Regions from separate parts of the Photobacterium sp. CCB-ST2H9 genome, predicted to be linked through region 3. Evidence: riboswitches for the same ligand, from Rfam matches in the RefSeq annotation. Region 3 holds a riboswitch; each other region holds the start of a gene.
What was found. A riboswitch is a leader RNA that binds a small molecule or an ion and turns the genes downstream of it on or off. The one in region 3 is predicted to bind thiamine pyrophosphate.
Positions count from the first base shown of each region.

Region 1: another riboswitch for thiamine pyrophosphate. It lies ahead of thiD (bifunctional hydroxymethylpyrimidine kinase/phosphomethylpyrimidine kinase); the one in region 3 lies ahead of thiB (thiamine ABC transporter substrate binding subunit).
Region 2: another riboswitch for thiamine pyrophosphate. It lies ahead of thiC (phosphomethylpyrimidine synthase ThiC); the one in region 3 lies ahead of thiB (thiamine ABC transporter substrate binding subunit).

Region 1 covers NZ_CP100426.1:623,300-626,576, forward strand. The annotation lists gene L4174_RS19425 (family 20 glycosylhydrolase) at 1-706, shown strand, start outside; gene L4174_RS19430 (VOC family protein) at 776-1,132, opposite strand; TPP riboswitch at 1,309-1,406, shown strand; gene thiD (bifunctional hydroxymethylpyrimidine kinase/phosphomethylpyrimidine kinase) at 1,503-2,378, shown strand; gene L4174_RS19440 (ABC transporter ATP-binding protein) at 2,428-3,198, shown strand; gene L4174_RS19445 (ABC transporter permease) at 3,191-3,277, shown strand, end outside.
Region 2 covers NZ_CP100425.1:3,510,298-3,513,574, forward strand. The annotation lists gene thiC (phosphomethylpyrimidine synthase ThiC) at 1-1,797, opposite strand, end outside; TPP riboswitch at 1,927-2,024, opposite strand; gene L4174_RS16175 (universal stress protein) at 2,105-2,530, opposite strand; gene crcB (fluoride efflux transporter CrcB) at 2,669-3,052, shown strand; tRNA gene L4174_RS16185 (tRNA-Trp) at 3,222-3,277, opposite strand, start outside.
Region 3 covers NZ_CP100425.1:3,103,990-3,107,266, reverse strand. The annotation lists gene thiP (thiamine/thiamine pyrophosphate ABC transporter permease ThiP) at 1-640, opposite strand, end outside; gene thiB (thiamine ABC transporter substrate binding subunit) at 657-1,643, opposite strand; TPP riboswitch at 1,753-1,871, opposite strand; gene L4174_RS14210 (DUF547 domain-containing protein) at 1,944-2,744, opposite strand; gene leuD (3-isopropylmalate dehydratase small subunit) at 2,886-3,277, opposite strand, start outside.

The sequences.
Region 1 (3,277 bases), on a different replicon from region 3:
TGCCTATAATCTGGCAAACAACGACTATAAAGTTGTTTACAACCATGCCAGCCACCTGTATTTCGACCATCCATACGAGCCGGATCCAAACGAACGCGGTTACTATTGGGCGCCACGTTTCACCGACACCCGGAAGACCTTTGGTTACATGCCGGATGATGTGTTCGCAAATGCCGACTTCACCCGTGCCGGTGCACCAATTACGAAAGAAGACGTGGTTGCCGGTGCTGGTGTGAAAAAACTCCTGAAACCTGAAAATGTATTGGGTATTCAGGGTTCGCTGTGGGCTGAAACAGTCCGTACTGAAGCTCAGTTCGAAGGGATGACTTTCCCGCGTGTTCTGGGTCTGGCCGAGCGTGCATGGCATACGGCGGGCTGGGAAGCCAATGACAACGCTGGCACCCCTGTAGACAAGGCAGCCCGTAATACGGACTACAACCGCTTCGCAAACCTCCTGGGCCAGAAAGTGCTGCCGAAACTGGAGCAAAGCGGCATTACGTTCAACCTGCCTGTCCCTGGCGGCGTCCTCGAAAATGGTGTCCTGAAGGCGAACTCCACCTTCCCTGGCCTGACCATTGAGTACTCAGTCGATCAGGGCGCAAGTTGGCAGGCTTATGATCGCCTCAATCCACCAGCAGCGGCGAGTGGTGTCCAGCTGCGAACAGTGTCTGGTGACCGAAGCAGCCGGATTACAACAGTGAATTAAGCAACATCATTGCCCGAACGATAAAGAGCTCCGTCAGGAGCTCTTTTCATTCATCAATCGGGTGCTTTGCTACTCGGGAGCAGCCCAGACAGCAAGTTCATTACCACTCGGTTCTGTAAAGTGGAACCGGCGGCCTCCGGGAAACGCAAAAATCGGTTTCACAATTTTGCCGCCCGCTTCGATGACTTTTTGCTCTGTCGCTTCTAAATTATCACTGTACAGCACAATTAAAGCCGCACCTTTTTCTGATTCAGATTTCAGGGGCGCCGCATAAAATCCCCCATCCAGCCCCTGATCCGAAAAAGCTGTATATTCATCACCATAATCTGTAAATGACCAGCCAAAAGCGGATTCAAAAAAAGCTTTTGTTGCCGGCAGGTTACTTGCAGGAAATTCAACGTAATTAATCTGATGATGCTGTTTCACTGAATGTCTCCAGAATTATTGACGGTAACGATATCATAGGCTTTCTTTAACACCTCTGTCCGGAGCCCGCACAGATTTTCTGGAATTCTTTTGCTTTCTTCAAAAAAACAGGGTTAGAATGCCAACGCAAAATGATACTGAAGACAACAAGCTTCGGTTGAACATACAGAATGATTAAACGTTAGTCGGGGAGTCGAAAGGCTGAGACCACGCTGTGGGACCCGTTGAACCTGATCCAGCTCATACTGGCGTAGGGAACTAGCAGACTTGCCTGCCACTAAGCGCCAATTCCTGACGGCTCAGTGACCATCGCGACTGTTCGTCATCCCTGCCCCATCATGAATCATGATATTGATGCCAAGGGATGAAAATGAACAAGCCAGCTCACCATGAACTTTCCCCAGAAATTAAAACCCCGATTACACTGACAATTGCAGGTTCAGACAGTGGTGGTGGTGCCGGGATACAGGCTGATATCAAAGCCATTTCGGCAACTGGCGGCTATGCCTGTTCGGTTATCACGGCACTGACGGCTCAAAATACACAGAGCGTAACGGGTATTTTTCCGGTCAGCCCGGCGTTTGTTGAACAACAGCTGGATGCTGTCTTCAGCGACCTTGATATCCAATCGGTAAAAATAGGCATGCTGAGTGATGCGACTATCATTCGTGCTGTTGCTAAAAAACTGCGTCAATACCGGCCGAAATTCATCGTTCTCGACCCGGTGATGGTTGCAACCAGCGGTGACTTATTACTGGAAGCCGAAGCCATTTCCACTCTGAAGTCAGAACTTCTTCCTCTGGCAACACTGATCACGCCAAATCTGCCAGAAGCAGTCGCTTTAACCCATGTTTCATCCCTTTCTGGTACAGTTTCAACTGTTGTGTACACAAAAGAAACAGAAGAAAAAGAAGCGCTGATTGAGCAGTTGAAACAACTCAACACTGAAGCTGTTTTGCTGAAAGGGGGACATTGGGAACAGGAAGCACAAAGCACGGACTATCTCATCCTAGAAAGTGACACCGTCACCCTAACTGCTTCGCGAGTTCAGACGCAGAACACGCATGGCACGGGATGCACGCTGTCTGCAGCGATTGCTTCTTATCTGGCTCAGGGATACACCCTCACAGAAGCCGTGACACGCGGGAAAGCCTATCTGACGCAAGCCCTGTTACATGCGGATCAACTTCGGATTGGCCAAGGTCATGGCCCGGTTCATCACTTCTATTCACTCCAGCCGCGTTAAGGAGAAGCAGGTGCCTGAGCAAATCATCACTCGTCAGGAAGAAAACCACATGACTGACCGGCAGGCAGGCTTGGGGGTTCAGCTGAATAATATTCGTCTGCATTACCCTGATCAGGAAATGCCATTATTCAGACAGCTGAATCTCAGTTTAATCCCAGGCCAGTGGCATTGCATTCTCGGGCAAAGCGGATGCGGTAAAACCACATTACTCAGGCTACTAGCCGGATTATTACCTGCCGACGTCCATTGGCAAGGGAGCATTAAAACCAGCAGCAACCAACCTGTGAATGCACAGATTGCCTATATGGCTCAGCAGGATTTACTGCTTCCCTGGCTGAATGTGCTTGATAATGTTTGCTTTGGTGTTCAGCTCAAACACGGAAAAGTCAGTGAGACGCATCAGTCACAAGCGATTGAACTGTTAGAACGCGTCGGCTTAAAAAAATACATCTCTACCCCCCCATCAAGGCTCTCTGGCGGAATGCGTCAGCGGGTTTCACTCGCCCGAACCCTGATGCAGGACCAGCCACTCGTATTAATGGATGAACCTTTTTCAGCACTGGATGCTGTCACACGATACAAATTGCAGGATCTGGCTGCAGAACTGCTGGAAAACCGAACCGTACTGCTCATTACACATGACCCTCAGGAAGCACTCCGTCTGGGACACTCTGTGTTCCTGATGCAAGGCCAGCCCGCAAAAATCACCTCGCTGCCAACCCCGGACGGGACGATTCCGCGTGAAATCGACGCCCGTCTTGTGAATTGTCAGCAGCAGATCCTGAAAGCCCTGAGTTTGGTAAACCAACACAATGACTAAATTATTGGCTCAATGGCAAACTGGCAAACCTGTCAAAACACGTTCTATTCACCATCACCCGCTCGCGCGGCTGGTCATC
Region 2 (3,277 bases), 410 kb from region 3:
TGCTTTCGCATAATCCCGCACTTCCTGAGAAATCTTCATCGAACAGAATTTAGGTCCACACATTGAACAGAAGTGCGCAATCTTGCCGGATTCCTGCGGCAGGGTTTCATCGTGGAATGCACGGGCAGTATCCGGGTCCAGACCCAGATTGAACTGGTCTTCCCAGCGGAATTCAAAACGGGCCTTTGACAATGCATTGTCTCGGACCTGCGCCCCCGGGTGTCCTTTGGCCAAATCAGCCGCGTGAGCACAGAGTTTGTAGGTAATCAGGCCAGTCTTCACGTCATCTTTATTCGGCAGGCCAAGGTGTTCTTTCGGCGTCACGTAACACAGCATGGCACAGCCATACCAGCCAATCATCGCGGCACCAATTCCGGAGGTGATATGGTCATAACCCGGGGCAATATCGGTCGTCAGCGGGCCTAAGGTATAGAACGGAGCTTCATGGCAGTGCTTGAGCTGCTCTTCCATGTTTTCCTTGATCATATGCATCGGCACATGCCCCGGTCCTTCAATCATCACCTGTACATCATATTCCCAGGCGATCTGAGTCAGCTCTCCCAGTGTACGCAGTTCGCTGAACTGGGCTTCGTCATTGGCATCCGCGACTGAACCCGGACGCAAGCCATCGCCAAGCGACAGCGCGATATCGTATTTTGCGCAGATCTCGCAAATCTCGCGAAAGTGCTCATACAGGAAGCTTTCCTTGTGATGTGCCAGACACCATTTCGCCATGATAGAACCGCCACGGGAAACAATACCCGTCACGCGCTTGGCCGTCATCGGGACATAGCGCAGCAACACACCGGCGTGAATCGTAAAGTAGTCAACGCCCTGTTCCGCCTGCTCCAGCAAGGTGTCACGGAACACGTCCCAATTGAGGTTCTCAGCAATGCCGTTCACCTTCTCCAGCGCCTGATACATTGGTACGGTTCCAATCGGCACCGGACTGTTACGGATGATCCACTCACGGGTCTCGTGAATGTTCCGACCGGTTGACAGGTCCATCACGGTATCGCCGCCCCAGCGGGTCGACCACACCAGTTTTTCTACTTCTTCCTCAATCGAGGAACTGACCGCCGAATTCCCGATATTGGCATTCACCTTCACCAGAAAATTACGACCGATAATCATCGGCTCAGATTCCGGGTGGTTGATGTTGGACGGGATAATAGCGCGGCCTTCAGCCACCTCTTTTCGCACAAATTCAGGGGTAATGTCTTTGGGCAGGTTGGCGCCGAAGCTTTGTCCCGGATGCTGCTGGTTCAGCACTTCATCACGGTAACGGGCGCGGCCCATGTTTTCACGGAGCGCGATATATTCCATCTCCGGCGTGATGATCCCCTTGCGGGCGTAGTGCATCTGAGTCACGCACTGGCCTGGCTTAGCCCGGCGGACACGGGCACGGAGCGCAAAACGCAGCTCATCTAATGTGTCATCAGCCAGACGCTCTTTGGTATAGGCAGAACTCAGCTCATCCAACAGCTCAGTATCATTCCGCTCTTCAATCCAGTTTTCACGCAGCTTTGGCAGACCACTGTAGATATCAATCGTCTGTTCCGGATCGGTATAAAAGCCAGAGGTATCGTAGACTCGTACCGGTTCGTTCGGCTCAAAAATCGGGTTATTTTTATCCCCGCCGACTAAGGAGTCAGCCTGAGCAATCTCACGCATGCCGACACGGATATCATCCCGGCTGCCGGTGACATAGATTTTTCGGGAATTCGGGTAGGCTTGGGTAGTGAGTGAATCAATAAATTGTTTCGCTTCCAGTCTCGCTTGCTTGCGACTCGACATAGCAATTTCCTTTCATCTGATATTTCTGGGAAGTTGCTTGACGGATGGGCGCGTAAACAAGAGGCGGACACAAGTAGGGCGTGTCGCATCGTCTGATACAGCAGCTGTACACGACAGGTACAGCTAGGCAGAAGATTTTCTCTTGTTCCCTTCGCAGATACTAATCTGATCAGGTTCAACGGATCCCGCAATGCGGTCTCAGCCAGTTGGCACTCCGACAAGTTTCAGCTAACGAGTATAAGAAAGGTGTATCCCGACAGCAAGCGGTCTTTACTGAATTTCAGGAATCAGTAAAAACCGTCACGCATCAGCGACAAATCAGCACATCGCACTTTAAATGCAGATCCAATTCACGACGGACATCTTCTCGCAACCAGTGCAGATCCGTTTTGGCATGGCCGACAATCACTAAGTCTGCATTTATTTTTGCTGCCAGTTCAATGAGATGTTTTGCAACATCACCATCATAGAGATGCATCGCGCGCACAGGCTGCGGAGAATGGGTGGCTAATTCAGACAACTGCGCCATTCGCCTGAGCTCCTGATCGTCATGGGCTTCTTTCAGTTGCAGCTCAATATCCAAAAAACTCAGATTACCGACCCCGGGCTCGACATATGCCAGGTGTAGGTCTGCATTGTTATGGCTTGCCACGACCCCGGCTTTCACGACCAGCTGCTGTGCCCGTTGATCATCTGGGTTGAGTGCCAGCAAGACCGTTTTATAAAGCTTCATCACCACCTCAATTCACGAACGCTTGCAATACAACACCGTATAGCACATTGTTTTGTGAATTACCTTAGTGACTGTCTCAACAGAGGGTTCATTTCATGGTATTAGTATCTGGTTTGATTGACAGAGACCAGCGTACAAATGAATCAACTCATCGTTTTAAGCTATGTTGCCTTTGGCGGAGCCTTTGGCGCATGTGCCCGTTATCTGATAGCCGAGCTGTCTGTTGTCCTGTTTGGACGCGGCTTCCCTTATGGGACCCTCGCCGTCAATGTCATCGGTTCATTTATCATGGGACTGCTGATGTCAGCCCTGAATCAGGGAATGATTGAAGCCTCACCATGGCGTCCGATTCTCGGATTGGGCTTTCTCGGCGCCCTCACGACATTTTCAACATTCTCCATGGATAACGTCGTCCTGCTTCAGCACGGCGAGTACGCCAAGATGACACTGAACCTGCTCTTAAATGTATTCCTGAGTATTTCTGCCTGCTTTATTGGCTATCAGCTGATGATGAGAAGCTAAGACTGACGTGAGAGTTTAGATTGGTACCAGCCTCATCATAGATGAGGCTTTTTTTCGATTTGGGCTCGAATAAATTCAGCATTCTGAGGATGTAATGCCGTACGGTATCGCGTTAGATAAACGCTGAAAACGAAAAAGCTCCCGCATTTCTGCGAGAGCTTAAAAGAGATGGCAGGGGTGGAGAGATTCGAACTCCCAACACGCGGATTTGGAATCCGCTGCTCT
Region 3 (3,277 bases):
CGCCGCCCAGAGACATGATGACGGCAAAACTGGTGAAACAGAGCATGAAGACCAGACCTGCCACCTGCGGCAGTTGCTGACGCAGCCGCGGCCAGGCGACCAGCCGGAACAGCGGCCAGCCTCGCATCCCTAAGTGTGCGGCGAGCTGATGCTGTTCGGCGGGAATGCCTTCCAGACTTTGCAGCAGCAACCGGCTGGCCAGCGGCAGGTTAAGAAAAACATGGGCCAGCAGAATGCCGTTCAGGCCATAAAGACTGAAAGGCAGTTTCATCTCCAGCGTCGCCAGCCACTGGGCCAGCAGGCCGCTGTTGCCATAAATGGCCAGCAGGCCGAACACGGCGACCAGAACCGGCAGAACGACGGTCATGGCGAACAGGCGCAGCAGCAGCGCCCGGCCGGGAAAACGGCGGCGTGACAGGGCATAAGCGACTGGGATGGCCGGGAGCACGCTCAGCAGCGTCGATAGAATGGCCTGCTGAAAACTGAATGCAGTAACATGGCGCAGGTAAGGATCCTGCCAGAGCGCCAGCGGCCGGATGTCGGTCGCCTGCGTCAGCAGAGCGCTGAGCGCTCCGCCGACCAGGATCAGAATGAGCCCGGCACTCAGCAGGCCGGGCAGGCTGGAACGGGAAAGTAACAACGTCAGTCCTACAGGATTATTGCGTCAGGGCTGTTTGCCATTCGCGGACCCAGGTTTTGCGCTCTTTCGCAACTTCGTCAGCACTGAATTCCAGCGATTTGGCCGGACGCGGCAGTGCCTTGAACGCTTCAGGCAGCGGCTGATCGGTGACCGGATACATCCAGTTGCCGGTCGGGATCTGGGACTGGAAGCCCGGCGTCAGGATAAAGTTCATGAACTTATCCGCCAGCGCCTGATTTGGGCTGTGCTTCAGTTTAGCGGCAACTTCCACCTGCATGTAGTGGCCTTCACTGAAGTTGGCCGCTTTATATTTGTCTTCCTTCTCGGCAATGATGTGATAGGCCGGGGAAGTGGTGTAAGACAGCACCAGATCGGTCTCGCCCTTGAGGAACATATTGTAGGCTTCTGACCAGCCTTTGGTGACGGTCACGGTCTTCTTGGCCAGTTGCTGCCAGGCATCAGAGGACTGATCACCGTAGACGGATTTCACCCACAGCATCAGACCCTGCCCCGGGGTCGAAGTACGCGGATCCTGATAGATCAGGTTCAGGTCGTCACGTTCGACCAGCGCTTTCAGGCTGGCTGGCGGGTTCTTGAGCTTCTGGCTGTTGTAAATAAAGGCGAAATAACCGTAATCGAAAGGCACGAAGGTTTGATCCTGCCAGCCCCCCGGAATGGTGACAGCGGATGTGTCGACACCGCTTTTTGCCAGCAGCCCGGTTTTCTTCGCTTCCGTCATCAGGTTGTTGTCCAGACCCAGCAGGACATCGGCCTTCGTGTTTTTGCCTTCCAGACGGACACGGTTGAGGATGGACACCCCATCGTCCAGCGCGACGAACTGTAAATCACAGCCACATTCTTTTTCGAAGGTTTTTTCAATTGCAGGGCCCGGGCCCCAGTCTGCGGTAAACGAACTGTAGGTGTATACCGTCAGAGTCGGTTGAGCAGCGGCTGCAGACGAGGCGGCAACCAGTAAGGGTAAAGCTGTCAGTATGTGTTTCACAAAGCGCTCCTGAGTACCTGCTTGGCAGGGAATTCCGATTTCTTCAAGGCGCGGCGTTGAGTGAGCGGGAGCACGTCCCGGGAAAGTCACGAAAAGGGAAAGTAATGATGTGCTTTCAGTTTCTCAATTCCTACGCCAGCATGACCTGGTTCAGGTTCAATGGGTCCCGTGTGCTGCATATACATAAACAGACACGATCTCAGTCCGGAGACTCCCCATGAGAACGGCTCTCATTGTAAACGGGGCGGGCACGGGTTGCCAGCCGGAATTATCAGCGGATGCCAGTCTGGGAGCCGGGAACTAGCGAATCTCATTCAGGCGCCAGTCATAATCATACCTTGGGCTGGTGAGCGTGACCGGCTGTTTGCGGTAGCGGTTGAGGTGTTTCTGCAGATCTGTCAGTGAGCCGAAATCAAACTGATACCAGTCATAAATCGAAGACAGCCGGACTTGACCGCCTTTGTCATCGACCCCTTTGGGGCTGTTGATGAACCGGCGTGCGGCGCCGTCGAGCTGAGCATTGATCTGGTCGGCATGCATGACTTCCGGCAGCAGATCCGGGCAGCCCAGACTGGCGCAGTTCACCACATAGTGAATGCGTTTGTCCTGCCAGATCGGGCGGAGAATACGGTGCTCGATATCGTTCAGGGACAGTTTTTTGCCGTCAATGGTGATCAGCTGTTCATCCCAGGGCCCGAAACTGAACAGCCCCCCCAGCTTGGTAATTGAGCTGACCGGATAGTGGTCGAGGATCACTTTGACGGTCAGCGCATTGTAGATATTCACCCAGTAAGCGAACTGCTCATTGCGGTTCAAACGACGGGGATCGCGTGAGGTCAGCCCGGCAATATACTGATTCAGGCTGCTTTTATCTTGCGGACTGACCGCAGCGTAGCGAAAACGGGTCTGTTGTGGGGCGACGAGCAGGTAGGTGTTCAGCAGACTTTGCCAGGCGCTGTGATCTACTGTGGTGGTGCTTTGGGGGTTGCTGGTTTGCCAGAACGGCCAGAGGTCGGCTTTCGGCGCGGCCATGGGGGCTGATGAGAAGCTGAGTAAAATCAGGACAGTGAATAAAGGCAGAGCCCGGCGGAACGAAAACATGTGAACACCTCTGTAGATGGCTGATATCTAAGAGACCGAAAGGAAACGCGTTTCTTTCTGGTTCGTGTGATGTCTTGCCTGCAGACCTGAACAAAACACCCTGCCGGAGCAGGGTGTCTGAGGCTGACTCTTGAGTATAGATCAGGCTAAGAAAGCCGGGATCTTGCTTTCATATTCCGCGATTTTATCTTCGTGTTGCAGCGTCAGGCCAATGTTATCCAGACCGTTCAGCAGGCAGTGGCGGCGGAACTCGTCGATTTCAAATGAATACGATTTGCCGTTGGCACTGACCGTCATGGTTTCCAGATCAACCGTCACTTCGGCGCCTTCATTGGCTTCGACATACTGGAAGATTTCGTCCACTTCCGTTTCTGTCAGGCGTACCGGCACCATCTGGTTATTGATTGAGTTACCGTAGAAGATATCGGCAAAGCTGGGTGCAATCATTACTTTGATGCCGTAATCCGCCAGCGCCCACGGGGCATGTTCGCGGGAAGAACCACAGCCGAAGTTTTCCCGGGCCAGCAAGATGC